3 regions of the Cytobacillus sp. FSL W7-1323 genome follow, and region 3 is predicted to be linked to each of the others. Evidence: a T-box and tRNA genes for the amino acid it is inferred to sense, from the RefSeq annotation. Region 3 holds a T-box; the other regions hold tRNA genes.

Region 1 (6,658 bases), 140 kb from region 3:
AGCATTCTACCAGGTTGAATGCCCTCCCCTCTCTTGTAAGAGAGAAGGTAAATGAATATAGCGGTAATTAATCCTCCAATTAAAGCGAATAGTGGCAACAAATATAAATGATTGCCTGTACTATTTCCAAATAACAAAACAAAGAAAACGACAAACAAACCGGCACCTGAATTAATTCCTAGTATTCCCGGATCTGCTAACGGGTTCCTCGTAATACTCTGTAATATTGCCCCCGACAAAGCTAAACCCATGCCTGCGAGCACCGCAATCAGTATCCTCGGCAATCTAAAGGTAAATAAAATCAGGTTTTCCTTCGCCGTTCCATTACCAAGTAATGTTGGCAAAAGACGATCGGGACTTAAAGAGGCAAATCCTGTTGCTACACTAATTGTAAAGATAAGCAATAGTAACACAAACGTCGAGATAATGATAATAATTGAACGTTTAAAGTGGCGGGCACTAATCATATTAATGATCTCCCCTTTCTTGCAAGGTACAAGAAGAAAGGTAGGCCAAGTATTGCTACAATTGCTCCCATTGGTGTTTCAAAAGGAGGATTAACCATTCTTGCTGCCGTATCGGCTAAAACTAAAAACACACTACCTATTACGGCTGAACACGGAATAATCCATCTATAATCCGTACCGACTAAAAATCTCACGATATGAGGAATTAATAAACCAACAAAAGCAATCGCCCCAACAAGAGAAACCGCGGCACCTGCTAATATAAGAACAACCGTCATGAGCACAGCCTTAACAATAAAAGTTCTTTGCCCTAAGCCTTTAGCCACATCTTCTCCAAAGCTTAATACAGTCAAACTTCTTGAGAGCATGATGGCAATTATAATACCGAAAAGTACTGTAGGTGTAACAATTTGCAACTGTGCCCATGTTGTTCCTGAAACGCCACCAGCAGTCCAAAAGGCAATACTTTGTGATAATTTATTTATAAGTGCTATCCCTTCTCCAATCGATGAAAGAAATGCAGTAACTGCCGCACCAGCTAACGTTATTTTTAGTGGACTCATCCCACCTCTTTTCATTGCGCTAAATCCAAATACTAAGCAAGCAGCAATCCCTGCTCCAATAAATGAGAATAACATAATAATCATATAATTTGTATTGCCTACATACGAGAAGGCAATCGCTAGTCCTAAACTTGCACCTGCATTTAAACCTAGTAAACCCGGATCTGCTAAAGGGTTTTTTGTCATTCCTTGCATAATGGCACCACTAACAGCAAAAGCCGCGCCGACAACAGCAGCTCCTAGCTCACGAGGTAATCGTATACTTCTTATAATTTGGTGGTCTTCGTTTCCTTGTTCATAAGCAAATACAGCTTGCCAAACATCTGCAAATGAAATACTCGCTGCTCCAACCGAAATAGCCAAAACTAAGCTACCTACTAAAAGTAGGCAGCTTAGTACTAGAATAATAGAAGCAATTGCAGGACGTGCATATATTTTCTTTTCCTTTGCTTCATTAAAAGTATTATTTTTCATTATATTACTTAGCCCCAAGTAAATTTTCAACGATAAATGCTAATTCTTCTTCCAATGAAATGGGATCATTGAAATAGAAAGAAGAAGAGTCAAATGTAAACACGCGGTCATTTTCCACTGCTGGGATGCCTTTCCAAACATCTGTTTCAGTAAAGGAATTATCGGCTCCTTGTCCATCTCCTAGGAAAATATAATCTCCAGCATATTTTGGTATGACTTCTGAAGATATAGCTAAGTACCCTGGTCCAAATACTTCTTCTTCTACCGCTTTAGGTGCTTTTAAACCAAGTGCTTGATAAATGATTTCTGTTCCGCGTCCCCAGTTCTCACCATACACATACATGTCTTTACCAAATGTCTCAAATACCATAATAGTCGCATCATCACCAATTGCCTCTTTTACTTTCTCACCTTCAGCAGCTGTCTTTTCTTTCCACTCTTCCACCCATGCTTGTGCTTCCTGCTCTTTTCCTAACACCTTACCTATTTCAAGGTGTTGATCTAAATAGCCATATTTTTCATAAGTTAATGTGACGGTTGGCGCGATTTCTTTGTATTTATCTAAATTTTCGTCAGTTGAATATGCAATAATTAAATCTGGTTCTAATTCTAATAATTTCTCTACATTATCTGCTGTAATGACTTCAGAATCTTTCAGTTTATCACCATAAAATTTGTTCGCTTTAGACCACTCATCTATTGCTACTGGCGTAATCCCTAATGATAGAACATTACCAGTGTAAGCCATAGATGCTACTCTTTCAGGATTAGCTGGTAACTCCATTTCTCCATTTTCTGATTTATATGTAAATGTTTCTTTTTCCGTTTCCTTACTGCCTTCACCTGACGATTCATTCCCACCATTTCCGCAAGCTGTTAAAACTAATAATAGAATAAAAAATAAAAATACCAATTGCTTTTTCAAGTTCTCCATCCACCTTTAAAATAATAATCATTCTCAATTATAGTCAAAAAAAGAAGCAAATCATTAAACGACTTGCTCTTGAACTACCATCCTACTATCAATTAAATCATAAGTTAAGCAGATTGGTTTTTGTGTACGTGGATCAATACCAATTTCTGCATCAATATTAAATACTTCTCTTAAAATCTGCTTATTCATAACTTCCTTCGCAGCACCATTTTTAATAATTTTTCCTGCTCTCATAGCAATTAAATAATCAGCAAACCTTGCTGCATGGTTTAAATCATGAATAACCATAACAATTGTTCTATTTTCTAATTGATTAAGCTCTTTTAACAGTTCTAATACTTCCAATTGATGACACATATCTAAATATGTAGTCGGCTCATCTAATAAGATTATATCAGTCTCTTGAGCCAAAGCCATCGCGATCCATACTCTTTGCCGCTGTCCACCAGACAATGCATCTACTTCTCTATCTTTAAATTCTGCAATTCCTGTTACTTGGAGTGCCCAATCTATCACCTGGCGATCTTTTGCTGTTAATCTCCCCATACCCTTTTGATATGGAAATCTTCCATAAGATACTAGCTCTGAAACCGTTAAGCCTTCAGGAGCATCAGGAGATTGAGGAAGAATGGCCATTTTTTGTGCAATCGCTTTTGTCGATTCCTTACTGATTTGCTTACCATCAAGATATACAGACCCAGCTTTGGCTTGGATAATTCTTGCAATCGTCTTTAAGACAGTCGATTTACCACAACCATTCGGCCCAATAATAGCCGTAATCTCACCGTCTGGTATCATCATGTTTAAGTTCTTCACAATCTCTCTATCACCGTATGCAATTCTTAAGTCTTCAGTAAATAATCTAGACAAGGTCATTCACTCCATCCGAACATTTTAGATCATCATCATGTCATTGATAATGATTATCAACTTCAAAGAAAATTTTATCTAATAAAAGCTATCCTGTCAACCATCAATACGAAAAGTTTTCATTTCCAACATATTTCTTGTTAACCAACCTGTATTCTGCATATATTTTTTAAGGAGAATGCATTTCTCGTTACTGAAGCCTTTCATCCATTCTCTTCACTCATTATGCACTTCGTTAAGGTTAGTAAAAAACAACAAAACTAATCACTTCAACTAAAAAAAACTGTAGACAATCTGCTAATAAATAGAGATTGTCTACAGTCCTTAACTTCCATATAAGCGGGTGAAGGGAATCGAACCCTCATCATCAGCTTGGAAGGCTGAGGTTTTACCACTAAACTACACCCGCAAATACCGGTGGTCGGGGTCGAACCGACACTCCGTGATGGAACACGATTTTGAGTCGTGCGCGTCTGCCAATTCCGCCACACCGGCAAATATTCTTTTATTTAATTATGGTGCCGAGGACCGGAATCGAACCGGTACGGTAGTCACCTACCGCAGGATTTTAAGTCCTGTGCGTCTGCCAGTTCCGCCACCCCGGCATGAGGTGTATAAAAATGAGTGAATATGTATTGGAGGCGGCAACCGGATTTGAACCGGTGGTGAAGGTTTTGCAGACCTCTGCCTTACCACTTGGCTATGCCGCCATCAATATAAATAACTACTTGGAGCGGAAGACGGGATTCGAACCCGCGACCCTCACCTTGGCAAGGTGATGTTCTACCACTGAACTACTTCCGCAGATCTGGCTGGGCTAGCAGGGTTCGAACCTGCGAATGACGGAATCAAAATCCGTTGCCTTACCACTTGGCTATAGCCCATTTGTATATTCTATGCATGAAAGCAAAAAATGTGAATTTAAAATAATGGGGCGGCTGATGGGAATCGAACCCACGAATGTCGGAACCACAATCCGATGCGTTAACCACTTCGCCACAACCGCCATAATTGGCAGGGGTAGTAGGAATCGAACCCACATCAAAGGTTTTGGAGACCTTCGTTTTACCATTAAACTATACCCCTAGATGGTGGAGGGGGGCAGATTCGAACTGCCGAACCCGAAGGAGCGGATTTACAGTCCGCCGCGTTTAGCCACTTCGCTACCCCTCCATAAAAAACAATGCCGGCCAGAGGACTTGAACCCCCAACCTACTGATTACAAGTCAGTTGCTCTACCAATTGAGCTAGGCCGGCAAATGGTGGCTCAGGACGGAATCGAACCGCCGACACAAGGATTTTCAGTCCTTTGCTCTACCGACTGAGCTACTGAGCCAAAACTTATACGTTTTACAATATGTTTTAAATTAATTTGTGTGAATTTATGTAGTGGCGGTCCGGACGGGACTCGAACCCGCGACCTCCTGCGTGACAGGCAGGCATTCTAACCAACTGAACTACCGGACCAAATTGCGGGGGCAGGATTTGAACCTGCGACCTTCGGGTTATGAGCCCGACGAGCTACCGGACTGCTCCACCCCGCGATAATATGAATGGTGGAGGATGACGGGATCGAACCGCCGACCCTCTGCTTGTAAGGCAGATGCTCTCCCAGCTGAGCTAATCCTCCAAAATGGTGACCCCTACGGGATTCGAACCCGTGTTACCGCCGTGAAAGGGCGGTGTCTTAACCGCTTGACCAAGGGGCCAATTTATATGTTTAATGGCGGAGAGCAAGGGATTTGAACCCTTGAGACGGCTATAAACCGCCTACACGATTTCCAATCGTGCTCCTTCGGCCAGCTCGGACAGCTCTCCATTGGCTCCGCAGGTAGGATTCGAACCTACGACCGTTCGGTTAACAGCCGAATGCTCTACCACTGAGCTACTGCGGAATAATTTAATAGTATGTATGCCCGGCAACTTCCTACTCTCACAAGGGGACAGCCCCTAACTACCATCGGCGCTTTAGAAGCTTAACTTCCGTGTTCGGTATGGGAACGGGTGTGACCTTCTCGCTATCGCCACCGGACTTTTTAAAGACATATATTATTATAACGTCTTTAATAAAATTTTCAAGAGAAATTTTAAATCATTCTCTGAAAACTAGGTAATGTTGAAGAAGATTGTTTTGAGTAATCGCCTGAATGCGTGCTGACGCGACTACTTACGTAGTGCTGTCTAGCTGCGGCGGCTTGAAGCCGCCCGCATTTCGTATTGTCCAGCTACAGCGCCTAGGTAGGCGCTTTCGCTTTTCGTTTTTGGTTAAGTCCTCGATCGATTAGTATTAGTCAGCTGCATGTGTCCCCACACTTCCACCTCTAACCTATCAACCTGATCATCTTTCAGGGATCTTACTAGCTTGCGCTATGGGAAATCTCATCTCGAGGGGGGCTTCATGCTTAGATGCTTTCAGCACTTATCCCTTCCGCACATAGCTACCCAGCGATGCCTTTGGCAAGACAACTGGTACACCAGCGGTGCGTCCATCCCGGTCCTCTCGTACTAAGGACAGCTCCTCTCAAATTTCCTGCGCCCACGACGGATAGGGACCGAACTGTCTCACGACGTTCTGAACCCAGCTCGCGTACCGCTTTAATGGGCGAACAGCCCAACCCTTGGGACCGACTACAGCCCCAGGATGCGATGAGCCGACATCGAGGTGCCAAACCTCCCCGTCGATGTGGACTCTTGGGGGAGATAAGCCTGTTATCCCCGGGGTAGCTTTTATCCGTTGAGCGATGGCCCTTCCATGCGGAACCACCGGATCACTAAGCCCGACTTTCGTCCCTGCTCGACTTGTAGGTCTCGCAGTCAAGCTCCCTTGTGCCTTTACACTCTACGAATGATTTCCAACCATTCTGAGGGAACCTTTGGGCGCCTCCGTTACTCTTTAGGAGGCGACCGCCCCAGTCAAACTGCCCACCTGACACTGTCTCCCATCCCGATAAGGGATGTGGGTTAGAATTTCAATACAGCCAGGGTAGTATCCCACCGACGCCTCCACCGAAGCTAGCGCTCCGGCTTCTAAGGCTCCTACCTATCCTGTACAAGCTGTACCAAAATTCAATATCAGGCTACAGTAAAGCTCCACGGGGTCTTTCCGTCCTGTCGCGGGTAACCTGCATCTTCACAGGTACTATAATTTCACCGAGTCTCTCGTTGAGACAGTGCCCAGATCGTTACGCCTTTCGTGCGGGTCGGAACTTACCCGACAAGGAATTTCGCTACCTTAGGACCGTTATAGTTACGGCCGCCGTTTACTGGGGCTTCGATTCAAAGCTTCGCGTGAGCTAACCTCTCCTCTTAACCTTCCAGCACCGGGCAGGCGTCAGCCCCTATACTTCGCC
Region 2 (6,658 bases), 2.3 Mb from region 3:
CTCAACGGATAAAAGCTACCCCGGGGATAACAGGCTTATCTCCCCCAAGAGTCCACATCGACGGGGAGGTTTGGCACCTCGATGTCGGCTCATCGCATCCTGGGGCTGTAGTCGGTCCCAAGGGTTGGGCTGTTCGCCCATTAAAGCGGTACGCGAGCTGGGTTCAGAACGTCGTGAGACAGTTCGGTCCCTATCCGTCGTGGGCGCAGGAAATTTGAGAGGAGCTGTCCTTAGTACGAGAGGACCGGGATGGACGCACCGCTGGTGTACCAGTTGTCTTGCCAAAGGCATCGCTGGGTAGCTATGTGCGGAAGGGATAAGTGCTGAAAGCATCTAAGCATGAAGCCCCCCTCGAGATGAGATTTCCCATAGCGCAAGCTAGTAAGATCCCTGAAAGATGATCAGGTTGATAGGTTAGAGGTGGAAGTGTGGCGACACATGTAGCTGACTAATACTAATCGATCGAGGACTTAACCAAAAACGAAAAGCGAAAGCGCCTTGCACAGGTGCGACAAGCATAAGACAGATTTGACAGGAGGTTGTTCTTTAACCTCATGACAAATTTGACTTATGACCTCGAGCACCTAGGCGCCGCAGCTGGACAGAACTACGTAAGTAGTATCCTACAGCACGCATTCAGGCGATTACTCAATAAATATCTTCTTCAACATTACCTAGTTTTGAGGGAACGATTCCCTTACAATTTCATAGTCCGGTGGCGATAGCGAGAAGGTCACACCCGTTCCCATACCGAACACGGAAGTTAAGCTTCTCAGCGCCGATGGTAGTTAGGGGCTGTCCCCTTGTGAGAGTAGGACGCTGCCGGGCAAACTACCCCAATTTTTGGGGTTATTTTTTGGCCCCTTGGTCAAGCGGTTAAGACACCGCCCTTTCACGGCGGTAACACGGGTTCGAATCCCGTAGGGGTCACCATTTTGGAGGATTAGCTCAGCTGGGAGAGCATCTGCCTTACAAGCAGAGGGTCGGCGGTTCGATCCCGTCATCCTCCACCATTTTTGTGTTTATTTGCCGGCCTAGCTCAATTGGTAGAGCAACTGACTTGTAATCAGTAGGTTGGGGGTTCAAGTCCTCTGGCCGGCACCACTCGTCCTTTGTACGAGCCATTAGCTCAGTTGGTAGAGCATCTGACTTTTAATCAGAGGGTCGAAGGTTCGAGTCCTTCATGGCTCACCATTTATATTTGCGGGTGTGGCGGAATTGGCAGACGCACCAGACTTAGGATCTGGCGCCGCAAGGCGTGGGGGTTCGACTCCCTTCACCCGCATTAGTATTTTATAATGGATATTTGCGGAAGTAGTTCAGTGGTAGAACATCACCTTGCCAAGGTGAGGGTCGCGGGTTCGAATCCCGTCTTCCGCTCCATATGCGCCCGTAGCTCAATTGGATAGAGCGTTTGACTACGGATCAAAAGGTTAGGGGTTCGACTCCTCTCGGGCGCGTTTTATTTCGGGAAGTAGCTCAGCTTGGTAGAGCACTTGGTTTGGGACCAAGGGGTCGCAGGTTCGAATCCTGTCTTCCCGACCACGAATACTTTTTAGGGGCCTTAGCTCAGCTGGGAGAGCGCCTGCTTTGCACGCAGGAGGTCAGCGGTTCGATCCCGCTAGGCTCCACCAATTTAATTTTTAACAATATATTTTATGGCGGTGTAGCTCAGCTGGCTAGAGCGTACGGTTCATACCCGTGAGGTCGGGGGTTCGATCCCCTCCGCCGCTATTGCTTTTTTATTAATGGAGGAATACCCAAGTCTGGCTGAAGGGATCGGTCTTGAAAACCGACAGGGGTGTTAAAGCCCGCGGGGGTTCGAATCCCTCTTCCTCCGCCATTAATATTTATTATCGCGGGGTGGAGCAGTCCGGTAGCTCGTCGGGCTCATAACCCGAAGGTCGCAGGTTCAAATCCTGCCCCCGCAATCTGGTCCGGTAGTTCAGTTGGTTAGAATGCCTGCCTGTCACGCAGGAGGTCGCGGGTTCGAGTCCCGTCCGGACCGCCATTTACATATTTATTATTTTGGCTCAGTAGCTCAGTCGGTAGAGCAAAGGACTGAAAATCCTTGTGTCGGCGGTTCGATTCCGTCCTGAGCCACCATTTAGTCTTTTTTGGAGGGGTAGCGAAGTGGCTAAACGCGGCGGACTGTAAATCCGCTCCTTCGGGTTCGGCAGTTCGAATCTGCCCCCCTCCACCATCTAGGGGTATAGTTTAATGGTAAAACGAAGGTCTCCAAAACCTTTGATGTGGGTTCGATTCCTACTACCCCTGCCAATTATGGCGGTTGTGGCGAAGTGGTTAACGCATCGGATTGTGGTTCCGACATTCGTGGGTTCGATTCCCATCAGCCGCCCCATTTTCAAACATTTTATTGGGCTATAGCCAAGTGGTAAGGCAACGGATTTTGATTCCGTCATTCGTAGGTTCGAACCCTACTAGCCCAGTTATGGCAGCATAGCCAAGTGGTAAGGCAGAGGTCTGCAAAACCTTTATCCCCGGTTCAAATCCGGGTGTTGCCTTTATGCCGGTGTGGCGGAATTGGCAGACGCGCACGACTCAAAATCGTGTTCCTTCGGGAGTGTCGGTTCGACCCCGACCACCGGTATGTTAAAGTTCTTAAATGCGGGTGTAGTTTAGTGGTAAAACCTCAGCCTTCCAAGCTGATGATGAGGGTTCGATTCCCTTCACCCGCTTAAATAGGGGCCTATAGCTCAGCTGGTTAGAGCGCACGCCTGATAAGCGTGAGGTCGATGGTTCGAGTCCATTTAGGCCCACCATTTATATTATTCCGCAGTAGCTCAGTGGTAGAGCATTCGGCTGTTAACCGAACGGTCGTAGGTTCGAATCCTACCTGCGGAGCCATACATATTTTAGTTTGCGCCTTTAGCTCAGCTGGATAGAGCAACAGCCTTCTAAGCTGTGGGTCAGAGGTTCGAATCCTCTAAGGCGCGTCAAAGCTCTTAAATCTTCTATAAGGTTTATGAGCTTTTTTTGTATGATTAATTTTAAATTAAGCTTCTAGGCATCTAGTTGAAAGCTTTGTAGATAAGTACAAAAAAAAAGCTTCCATGAATGGAAGCTAAAAAGGGGGATTTACACTTGTAATAGAAGTTTCTCCAAATAAATCTTTTTTTATACCTATATTTTCTTTATTTTACATATTTCTCTCATTAACAAATTATTTCACTTTTCTAACACATATTATTAGTAATATAGATGAGAAAGATTAGATGTTTAAGAAAGAGGGGCTTTTTATGAAGAAGTGGATATCAACCTTTTCTGTAATTATGATTATTTTTCTTGCTGCTTGTGGAAATGCAGAGAATGATGCAAACTCTAGTGGTGGGGAAGGATCAGTTCCTGCTGCAATCGATGCCAGTATCTCGATACCAAGTCAGATTAAAAGGAACGAAGAAGTACGCTTGGAAGTTACTGTTACTCAGGGAGACGAGTCTGTGGAAGATGCAGATGAAGTAAAATTTGAATTGTGGGAAGATGGGAAAAAGGATAATGGTGAATTAATAGAAGCAGAACACGAGAATGATGGCAAGTACGTTGCATCCTATACATTTGAAAAAGATGCTATCTATCATATTCAGTCACATGTCACCGCAAGAAGTATGCACACTATGCCTAAAGTTAAAGTGGCGGTAGGCAGTGCTGAAATAGATAACGAAGAAGAAAATCAAGGCCACAGCGCACATGAGCATGATGGAAATGTAGCGATACATATAAGTCCTACTGCTGATATTAAGACGAATGAGGAAACTCCATTTGATATTCATATTACTAAAGAAGAACAAGGACTTGAAGAGGCAAATGTGAGGTTAGAAATCGTTCAGTCAATTGATGATCATCAGGTGGCATGGGTAGATGCAGTAGAGGAAACTAGTGGGATGTATACAGCAGCACATGCATTTACTGATAATGGAACATACAAGATTGTCGTTCATGTAGAAAATGATGAAGGATTACATGAACATAGTGAATTTGAGGTCATAGTAAATTAACAGTAGAAGAAAGATATTTGCATATGCAAATATCTTTTTTATCTTATTTAATAATGTACTTTTGTTTTCATGTTACGCAAGTGAAGTTGCCTTTAATATTGATGAATTTTATACTAATCATAATCAAACTTTCACACTATAAAGAAGAAGCCCTTTATAATAGAAGTAAGTAATTGAAATCAGGAGAGAATAACAAATGACAAATACTCATTTATTTTTTAATACAAGCATTGGTAAACAGAAACCTAATAGTATAAGGAATAAAGAACAAGTGTGTCCGTTCTGTCAGAGAGAACAATTGACGAAGATTATTGCGGAGGATGGTCCAATCATTTGGTTGGAGAATAAATATCCCGTATTAGAAAATGCTCATCAAACGGTCTTAATCGAGACAGATCAGTGTGACACGGAACTTTCACAGTATGATGACAACCATTTAGTCAGATTGATTACATTTGGTTTAGACAATTGGTTAAGTATGGAGAAAAGTGATAAATATAAATCTGTGATTTTTTTCAAGAATCATGGTCCTCATTCAGGTGGAAGCATTGCTCATCCTCATATGCAAATTGTAGGTTTATATGATGTCGTATATCAAAATAAGGTGCAGGCTGACGATTTTGTAGGAGAGTTAATTGATCAACATGGTGATACTGAATTTTCTTTATCTAATAAACCACGTATTGGTTTTTATGAATTTAATGTTAAATTAGGACAGAAAAAGGATATCGCAGCGTTTGCTAAATATATTCAAATGGCAACCAAATATATTTTGAGGGATTTTCCTTTTACATGTAACAGCTATAATCTATTCTTTTACCATTTCGAGAATGAAATATTTGCAAAAATTGTCCCTCGATATGTAACAAGCCCTCTTTTTATCGGATATTTCTTGCCACAAGTACCTAATAACATCATGTGGATGGTGAAGGATATTCAAAGTAAATATGTACAATTATAATATGCATTTTTTCTTTGTTACAAAAAAGAAATATACGTAGCTGTTGTGATTTTCATCTAAAAAAAATATAATGAAGTATTGTACACAGATTATTTTTAATGAAGAGCCTTTGTTTCATAAGGAGATTGATTAATGACTTCTAAACGAACGACAACATCGAGAATTGATTATACTTTAGTTCTTATTTTATTTTTATTGTTTTTAGTGAGCTGTATTTCTATATATAGTGCACAAACGACTGAACAATACGGTGAGAATTTTTTACTAAAACAAATTGTATGGTATGTAGTGGGAATAGGGATTATACTAGCAGTCATTACATTAGATGCTGAACAATTAAAGAAAATTTCTTGGTATGCTTACGGTTTTGGACTATTGCTACTTGGGTTTCTTGTTGTCGCACCTGAAAGTATTGCTCCTGTAATTAATGGAGCGAAATCATGGATACGGCTGCCTGGTCTTGGACAAATACAGCCTGCTGAGTTAGTAAAGGTTTTTCTCATATTAGCTTTAGCCAGGGTCATCGATGACCATCATCAAAAGACACAATTAAAAACTGTGAAAACAGATTTTTTCCTATTATTTAAAATGCTAATTGTTACTGGGTTCCCTTTGTTACTCATCATGCAACAACCAGATTTGGGGACTTCCTTGGTAATTTTAGCGATTTTGCTCGGAATGGTTTTTATCTCAGGTATCACTTGGAAAATACTTGCGCCTATTGTAAGTGTAGGTGTAACTTTAGTTGTTGGTATTTTTTATTTTGTATTGTGGCATCCAGAGTTGTTGGAGAAATATTTGGGAGTAAAGGAATACCAATTGGGGCGAATTTATTCTTGGATCGATCCTTATAATTATCAAAGTTCTACAGGTTTTCAACTAACGCGCTCCTTACTTGCAATCGGTTCTGGTGAGACAACAGGAAAGGGCTACGGCACAAGAGAAGTTTACTTACCAGAAAGTCACACAGATTTTATTTTTAGTATCATAGGAGAAGAGTTCGGTTTTATTGGGGCAAGTGTGGTTGTTAGTTTATTTTTCTTATTGATTTATCATTTGACTAAAATAGGTATTAGTACGAGAACGCCATTCTATACATATGTTTGTGTAGGGGTAATTAGTTTAATAACTTTCCATGTCTTTCAAAATATCGGAATGACAATTGGTGTTTTACCGATTACAGGAATCCCACTACCGTTCATTAGTTATGGAGGAAGCTCACTAATGGGCAATATGCTCGCTATGGGGCTAATTTTTTCAATTGGATTTCATAGTAAACGGTACATGTTTTCCAGATCTTCGTAGGAAAAAGAAACCCGAGAATTTTAAATTCTCGGGTTAATGCTGTTAGATAGATGCACCAGTATCCAGTATAATTACCTTCGCATCAACTTTAATGTTTAAGTCAGGATATCCCTTTTTCCATTCTTTATAATCAAAATTGCGTATTTTTGTGCTATAAACCTTACCTATTCCGATTGGATCGGCATTATCTTCTTGAAATGACTGAATAAGCGCTGAACATTCATTTTTTATTTTCTTATTGATAAAATTCGTTATCTCTTTTATTTTTTTATCATCCAAATTATTTCCTGAATATTCTTTTATATTACCTTGGACCTTAATTTTAATGGTGATGTTTGTTGGATCCTTTTTATCTAATTTATATTTATGGTTGGAA
Region 3 (6,658 bases):
GGAAAAAATTAAAAAAACAAAATATACACACCCCCCGTTGCAAATGCAAAAGGCTGTGTGCACAAAATGGTACCTCTTTTTTATCTATTCATCGTCTCGATGTTTTATTTGATATTCTTCTAAGTCAATGATTCGATCCAACATTGTCGGATGTCCATAGCGAAATACCTTCACAAGTAATGGTGGATTCACTTGACTAAGACCAGCTTTGGTAAGCTCTTGAAAAGTTTCGATCCCCGCTTCTGGATCTTTTGTTAATTCAACTGCATAATGATCCGCTCTTGTTTCTTGATAGCGTGAAACTAAATTGGACAACGGACTAGAAATGAACAGAAGCATGGAAATAATTATAAGAAATAATGGTAATGAACGGATATCATTTACTGCTGGAATCTTCAATGCATCTCCATACTTCGTTACCGCCCATTCCATTATGCGATAAGTTAAATACAATCCAACTAAAGATAATAATAAATATCCGCCTATGCCAATATATATATGCTTCTCAACATAGTGCGCCATTTCATGTGCCATAATAAATAAAATACCGTCATCATCTAATCTATTTAATGTTGTATCCCAGAGAACAATCCGGGAATTTGATCCAATACCAGTAACATAAGCGTTCAAAGCATTCGTTTTCTCCGCCATATCAACTTCAAACACATGGTCAGCTGGGATGTTTGCTTCATGAGCAAGCGCCAATATTTTACTCTCTAATTCCTTATTCTTTAAAGGAGAGAAATCATTATATAACGGATCAATGACCACTGGTTGAAGGAACATTAAAAACAATGAAAAAGGAACGGTTAACATCCAAGCATATAGCCACCACCGCTTCCTGCTTTTATTAATAAGCAGATACAATACATAAACGATAAGCACCATCATGCCAAAGTTCACCCAAAAGTCTATAAGTTCATCTTTCATCCAGCTAGCAAAGCTTTGCGTAGAAATATTGTACTGCTTTGAAAAATGATAACTGATATAACTGAGTGGTGTCGTAGCGATAAAAGCGAATAGTGACAACCAAGCAACATAAATAGACGTTTGCACAAATTTGAATTTAGAAGATTGCTCAGCCCATTTTTTAAATGCACCAGATAACCCCAATAAAAGAATTGATAAGTAAAACATCCATTCAAAAGGTGTAGACAAGAAAAATAGTAAATTACGTATTTTTGAATATTCCTCAGTTAATACAAGTTCTCTACCATTTAAAAAAGTGGCAGGATCAGCAACTGTACCTTGATACTCGAATGGTAAATCTGTATTTGCAAAATGGAATAAATACCAATAAAAGAATAAACCATATAAAAAGTAGCCAAGAATGCCATAAAGACCAATTTTTCTTGCCAATTTGTTCCCTCCTTTAATCTCAATGAAAAAAGTACAACCCTTCATACTTAGTTTAGTATACTTTTCCATATTTAGAACTGCAAAAAAGAGGAAAGAAATAACTAACTGATGAATAAGGAGTAACCTGACAAAACAATAATAGCACTAAGGACAACAAAGACTACATTCGCGCCAATATAAGCAACAATAAACGCAATCGCTGCACCAAGTAAGCCGTACCAGATGCTTTCTCCAATAAGCAAAACCCCAGGAAAAATAAGAGCACCGAGAGTCGCATAAGGAACATTTTTCAGAACAGATTGCACAAATATAGGCAGTTCCTTTCCTTTAAAAAGTAAAAATGGCGCAACCCTTGGAAGATATGTAACAAGACCCATGCCAATAATTAACCAAAGTACTTCATTGCTCATTTTGCCGATCCTCCCTCTTCATTCCTTCTATAACCTCAACAAGAACGGAAGAAATTAAAGTTGCTATAACAATTGACCATCCTGTTGAAAGTGCACCGGTAAAGGTAAAAATAGTGTTTAATCCGGCAGCAATAGCAGCAAGGTAAACAACTTTAGCACTGCCTTTCATCGAAGGGACAAGTAGACCAATAAACATTGCATATAGCGCAACTGTCATGCTTTCTTGTAACACTTGTGGCAAGTTTGCACCAACGACGAACCCAAGAGCAGTAAAGGTAACCCAGCTCATATACCCAATGATATTCACACCTAAAATAAAACCAGTTTTTTGCACGCCATCTTTTGTAGCAATAACTGAAAAAGATTCATCTGTAATGCCGAATGAATAGAGTGCCTTTTTCATTAGTCTGTCATCTTCGGCTTTTTCATTAAGCGCTGTACTCATCAGAAAATGGCGAATATTAACAATAAAAGTTGTAAAAATAATTTCGAAAGTACTCGTCCCTAAACTAATTAAGCTAAGTGCCATATATTGTGATGCACCTGCAAAAACAATCATACTCATAAGTACAGTCTCTATAAAAGATAAACCTGTTGTCTTTGCTAATAAGCCAAACGTAAGTGCAACGGGGGCATAACCAATCGCAATACTTACACCAGCCTGCACCCCTTTTCGAAATGGTACTTCTCTTGTTTGTAACAATAGCTCCGCCAAGATTTCTCCCTACCCTTCATCCCAAAAAATAGTATAATATTGAATAAATAAACTGATTAGTTATTTGTACAATATATTATACATTCGTACGTTATAATAAACAATCATTTTCGGAGGAATTATGGATAATATTCAAAAAAATATCGGTGTTAACTTAAAAAATCTACGTAAAGCACGAGGTTTAAGTCTAGATACTACAGCCAACTTAACTAATGTAAGTAAAGCGATGCTTGGGCAAATAGAACGTGGTGAATCCAACCCAACAGTGACAACATTATGGAAGATTGCCACAGGATTACAAGTTTCCTTCTCATCTTTAATTAAGGAACAGCAGTCTCCTATTCATGTGGTTAATCGCCATGATATAAGCCCCATTATGGAGTATAGTGGGAAATATCGCGTATATCCGGTCTTCCCATTTGACCCAAGGAAAAAGTTTGAAATTTTTACTGTCGAGATTGAGACAGGTTATGAACATCTATCAGAAAAACATAATGAAGGTGTTGAAGAGTATGTAACGGTGATTACTGGTACACTACAACTTGAAATTAATGAACAACAATACACCATTCAACCAGGTAATTCCATCCGTTTCTCCGCCAACAAAGCACATACGTATCGCAATATTGGGGAAGATATGATTATTTATCAAACAGTTTTGTATTACCCTTAAGTTTAAGGGTTGCAATTCTGTTTCTTTTTTTGTAGAATCATTTCATAGCTAATGATTCTGAAAATAAAAGAGGGGTGATCCTATTCACCAATTAGACGAAGATGGCTATTTGCATCCTGAAGAGTCAACGGTCATTCAAAAGATAAGTAAAAAAACAACGATAGAGCCAAATGCAATAGCCGTAGTCACTAGCCTATATCGCATTGGCCAAGGCATTAAAAATAAGCTAGAGCAAGAAGTGTTAGCCAAGCATAAAATCTCTTGGACTTCCTTTTCGATTCTTTATGATTTATGGATATATGGAAAAATGGAAACAAAAGAGCTTGCCCTTTCTGCAGGTGTATCAAAAGCAACAATCAGTAATATTATGCGTACATTAGAGAATAAGTCATTTTGCAGAAGGGAAACCGACCCAAGAGATCGCCGAAACACTTTTGTTGTGATTACACCTAAGGGTAGAGACGTCATTGAAGAGCTTTATCCCGAATTTCATGAGGGAGAAATCTCCATTGTTAAAGGGTTAAAAACGGACGATCAAAAGCAATTAGCTGCAACCCTTTACCGGCTCATTAAAGACAATAAATTTTAATAAAGAAAAAGTGATGATAGAAGTCTTAGTAGCAACCTCCTCCCTATCACAGAGAGCCGACAAATGACTGAGAGTCGGTATAAAGGATGAAGCGAATTACAACTTCTTGAACTTTCATTGCTACTTGCAATGAACGGCTACGTTCGTTAAATGTTGAGGTGGAGAAGTATTATACTTCTCAATTAGGGTGGTAACGCGTGAAATCCACGTCCCTTTTATCAGGGATGTGGATTTTTATTATTTTTTAAGGATGTGAATAATTGTGAAAGAAAAATTATCAGAACAGCAATTAAAAGAGTTACAGAGACAATTAAAGTTATACAAACAAGGTGTGCAAGAAATAATACCCACTGAAGAATTAGAAGAAAAGTTAGCAAAATCTATTTTATTAAATAAACCTTTAAAGATAAAACTTGGCTTAGACCCTTCAGCTCCTGACGTTCATTTAGGTCATACGGTTGTTTTAAAGAAGTTAAAGCAATTCCAAGATAATGGTCATACGATTCAATTATTAATTGGGGATTTTACTGGTAAGATTGGTGATCCAACAGGTAAGTCCATCGCTAGAAAGCCGTTAACCGATGAAGAAGTGAAGCATAACGCCCAAACTTATTTTGAGCAATTTGGTAAAGTACTCGATATGGAAAAAGTTGAATTACATTATAATTCAACATGGCTCTCTCAACTTAAGTTTGATGATGTCATTCAATTAGCAGGTAAAATTACCATTGCCCGTTTAATGGAACGTGATGACTTTGAAGAAAGAATTGCCTTCGGGAAGCCGATTTCTTTACACGAATTCTTCTACCCAGTCATGCAAGGATACGATTCTGTTGTGCTTGAATGTGATATTGAGTTAGGGGGCACCGATCAGCACTTTAATGTCCTTATGGGTAGGCACTTTCAAGAGAAATTTGGAAAAACTAAGCAAATTGCACTGCTGATGCCACTACTTGAAGGATTAGATGGCGTTGAGAAAATGTCAAAATCGAAGAATAATTATATCGGTATTAATGAACCAGCAAACGAAATGTACGGGAAAGCGATGTCCATTCCGGATGAACTCATGGTGAAGTACTTTACACTTATTACTCCACTTACACCTGAAGAAATAACTGAGATAGAAGAAGGGCTAGTTAAGCGAACCCTCCATCCACGTGATGTAAAGATGCAATTAGCAAAGCTAATTGTACAAATGTACCATGATGAAGAGGCAGCTGAAAAAGCAGAACAACAATTTATTACGATTTTCCAAAAAGGAGAAGTACCTGAAGAACTGCCGACAATGACATGGACTGGCCCAACTTCTATCACCTTTGTGCAATTGTTAGTAGATACAGGCTTACTGCCTTCAAAATCCGAGGCTAAAAGAATGATTGCTGGTGGCGCAATTAAAATAGATGGTAAAAAAATCATCACTGATATGGAAACGACTACGATTAGCCATAATATGATTGTTTCAGTAGGTAAAAGAAAATTCATGAAATTATTGTTAAAGAATTAGGTTGTGAGGTAATTTAAAAATAGTCACCTTTTATCAGGTGGCTATTTCAATGTTTAGGCTTCTTCTACTAACAGTTTTTCCAAAAGGGAGCTAGCTGTCTCGTCCACTCTTTTTTATCATATTTCCGCCACATATCTGCTGTTTGCAGCATCGGATCCCCAGAATAAAAGCGCTCGTATAATTCATGACGAGAACCAAAAGGTGAACCTATTAAATCCCAAGCTAATTTAAATAGCTTCGTCCTTTCTTCTGCAGTAGCATTCTTCCCTTTATAATACTGTTGTGTCAACTGACTGATTTGACCTGATAGATCGGCCATGGACGAAGGTAATTGTATCAAGCCGCCAGCACCTATTAATTGAATGATTTCAACTGCATTGGGATAATATTTCGTCCCCAGTACTCTCGCTGTTTGAATATAATTAAAATCTGGAATATAAATGTCTTTCTCCAACTTTCCATTTTGTTCAGCGGCAATGATTAACCCTTCAATTGTGCGAATTTGGATAATAAGTTCCCCTAGCTTTTCTTGTACATGTAAATAGCCATCTGCTCCAATCACATGTGCCATGGCATTTGCTACTGCTGCCATAAAAGATAACTTCGTTTGCAAGCGCACAATGGCTTGATGATACGCTAAGCTATTAGAAATAGAATCAACTTTTAACTGAGCTAAAGCAATAGGGTTATCATGCAGTAAAACTCTCTCCCACGGAACAAAGACATCATCGAAAATCAGGACCGCATCCATTTCATCGTATTGTGCACTAAGGGAATATTCAACTTGCGACGCTTCTGCAAAAGACTCACGACAAACCATATGCAAGCCCTTAGCATTTGCGGGCACAATCAGCATATGCGCTAAATCTTTCTTCGCCTCATCTAAAGGTGCTAAGGGATAAACAATAATATCATGGGCATAAGGTGCGGAAGTGCCAATCATCTTAGCCCCATTAATATATACGCCTTCGTTTGTCTTTTTTGTTATTCTCAATAAACCTAACTTTTTCGTATTATAATACTCATTAGCACTCCGGTTGATTTGCGGATCTCTTTGAATAATGGCAATGAAACGATTTTCTCTTTTGGCTATATGATAATAAGCCTCTATTTTTCCTGGGAAATGCGGATCTAATTCACGATACGCTTCTCTATTTGCATACCAGCCTGCCACTCGCGAACGGGCATAATCGGAAAGTCGACTCATCATGCCGTTCGTATCTTTCGCCCATGCCTCAAAAGCCGTGCGCCTTTCCTGTAATTCAGTGATATTTCTTGGCAAATAAAAAGCCTTATGCACCCATTGCTGTAAATCATCATCAAAATAACCGATTAATGGCTGTAACTTTGGGTTCGTTAATTGCGAAAACAAGGATTCAATCGTCGTCAACGTACCTCTAAAATTTGT

The links. A T-box is a leader RNA that pairs with one kind of tRNA and senses whether it is charged. The one in region 3 lies ahead of tyrS (tyrosine--tRNA ligase), so its partner is inferred to be a tRNA-Tyr.
Region 1: it has a tRNA-Tyr gene. The T-box ahead of tyrS (tyrosine--tRNA ligase) is inferred to sense a tRNA for this amino acid. The anticodon was not compared.
Region 2: it has a tRNA-Tyr gene. The T-box ahead of tyrS (tyrosine--tRNA ligase) is inferred to sense a tRNA for this amino acid. The anticodon was not compared.

What each region holds. Positions count from the first base shown of each region.
Region 1 covers NZ_CP151998.1:1,396,417-1,403,074, reverse strand. Annotated here, with positions in the region: gene MKX67_RS07315 (iron ABC transporter permease) at 1-467, opposite strand, end outside; gene MKX67_RS07310 (iron ABC transporter permease) at 464-1,504, opposite strand; gene MKX67_RS07305 (iron-hydroxamate ABC transporter substrate-binding protein) at 1,509-2,429, opposite strand; gene MKX67_RS07300 (ABC transporter ATP-binding protein) at 2,493-3,308, opposite strand; tRNA gene MKX67_RS07295 (tRNA-Gly) at 3,647-3,717, opposite strand; tRNA gene MKX67_RS07290 (tRNA-Leu) at 3,721-3,803, opposite strand; tRNA gene MKX67_RS07285 (tRNA-Leu) at 3,825-3,913, opposite strand; tRNA gene MKX67_RS07280 (tRNA-Cys) at 3,945-4,018, opposite strand; tRNA gene MKX67_RS07275 (tRNA-Gly) at 4,038-4,112, opposite strand; tRNA gene MKX67_RS07270 (tRNA-Gln) at 4,118-4,192, opposite strand; tRNA gene MKX67_RS07265 (tRNA-His) at 4,239-4,314, opposite strand; tRNA gene MKX67_RS07260 (tRNA-Trp) at 4,321-4,394, opposite strand; tRNA gene MKX67_RS07255 (tRNA-Tyr) at 4,398-4,481, opposite strand; tRNA gene MKX67_RS07250 (tRNA-Thr) at 4,493-4,565, opposite strand; tRNA gene MKX67_RS07245 (tRNA-Phe) at 4,569-4,644, opposite strand; tRNA gene MKX67_RS07240 (tRNA-Asp) at 4,699-4,775, opposite strand; tRNA gene MKX67_RS07235 (tRNA-Met) at 4,779-4,852, opposite strand; tRNA gene MKX67_RS07230 (tRNA-Val) at 4,863-4,938, opposite strand; tRNA gene MKX67_RS07225 (tRNA-Glu) at 4,943-5,017, opposite strand; tRNA gene MKX67_RS07220 (tRNA-Ser) at 5,033-5,126, opposite strand; tRNA gene MKX67_RS07215 (tRNA-Asn) at 5,129-5,203, opposite strand; rRNA gene rrf (5S ribosomal RNA) at 5,223-5,340, opposite strand; rRNA gene MKX67_RS07205 (23S ribosomal RNA) at 5,570-6,658, opposite strand, start outside.
Region 2 covers NZ_CP151998.1:3,829,100-3,835,757, reverse strand. Annotated here, with positions in the region: rRNA gene MKX67_RS19580 (23S ribosomal RNA) at 1-478, shown strand, start outside; rRNA gene rrf (5S ribosomal RNA) at 712-828, shown strand; tRNA gene MKX67_RS19570 (tRNA-Glu) at 859-933, shown strand; tRNA gene MKX67_RS19565 (tRNA-Val) at 938-1,013, shown strand; tRNA gene MKX67_RS19560 (tRNA-Thr) at 1,029-1,104, shown strand; tRNA gene MKX67_RS19555 (tRNA-Lys) at 1,119-1,194, shown strand; tRNA gene MKX67_RS19550 (tRNA-Leu) at 1,204-1,285, shown strand; tRNA gene MKX67_RS19545 (tRNA-Gly) at 1,309-1,383, shown strand; tRNA gene MKX67_RS19540 (tRNA-Arg) at 1,387-1,460, shown strand; tRNA gene MKX67_RS19535 (tRNA-Pro) at 1,469-1,545, shown strand; tRNA gene MKX67_RS19530 (tRNA-Ala) at 1,559-1,634, shown strand; tRNA gene MKX67_RS19525 (tRNA-Met) at 1,661-1,734, shown strand; tRNA gene MKX67_RS19520 (tRNA-Ser) at 1,751-1,843, shown strand; tRNA gene MKX67_RS19515 (tRNA-Met) at 1,858-1,931, shown strand; tRNA gene MKX67_RS19510 (tRNA-Asp) at 1,935-2,011, shown strand; tRNA gene MKX67_RS19505 (tRNA-Phe) at 2,031-2,106, shown strand; tRNA gene MKX67_RS19500 (tRNA-Tyr) at 2,120-2,203, shown strand; tRNA gene MKX67_RS19495 (tRNA-Trp) at 2,207-2,280, shown strand; tRNA gene MKX67_RS19490 (tRNA-His) at 2,287-2,362, shown strand; tRNA gene MKX67_RS19485 (tRNA-Gln) at 2,379-2,450, shown strand; tRNA gene MKX67_RS19480 (tRNA-Cys) at 2,455-2,525, shown strand; tRNA gene MKX67_RS19475 (tRNA-Leu) at 2,530-2,611, shown strand; tRNA gene MKX67_RS19470 (tRNA-Gly) at 2,629-2,699, shown strand; tRNA gene MKX67_RS19465 (tRNA-Ile) at 2,707-2,783, shown strand; tRNA gene MKX67_RS19460 (tRNA-Asn) at 2,794-2,868, shown strand; tRNA gene MKX67_RS19455 (tRNA-Arg) at 2,884-2,957, shown strand; gene MKX67_RS19450 (FixH family protein) at 3,261-4,016, shown strand; gene MKX67_RS19445 (DUF4931 domain-containing protein) at 4,213-4,977, shown strand; gene rodA (rod shape-determining protein RodA) at 5,110-6,282, shown strand; gene MKX67_RS19435 (Ger(x)C family spore germination protein) at 6,325-6,658, opposite strand, start outside.
Region 3 covers NZ_CP151998.1:1,531,656-1,538,313, reverse strand. Annotated here, with positions in the region: gene MKX67_RS07980 (M48 family metallopeptidase) at 85-1,359, opposite strand; gene MKX67_RS07975 (AzlD domain-containing protein) at 1,461-1,769, opposite strand; gene MKX67_RS07970 (AzlC family ABC transporter permease) at 1,759-2,484, opposite strand; gene MKX67_RS07965 (XRE family transcriptional regulator) at 2,606-3,157, shown strand; gene MKX67_RS07960 (MarR family transcriptional regulator) at 3,267-3,746, shown strand; T-box leader at 3,751-3,963, shown strand; gene tyrS (tyrosine--tRNA ligase) at 4,003-5,250, shown strand; gene MKX67_RS07950 (4-hydroxyphenylacetate 3-hydroxylase N-terminal domain-containing protein) at 5,318-6,658, opposite strand, start outside.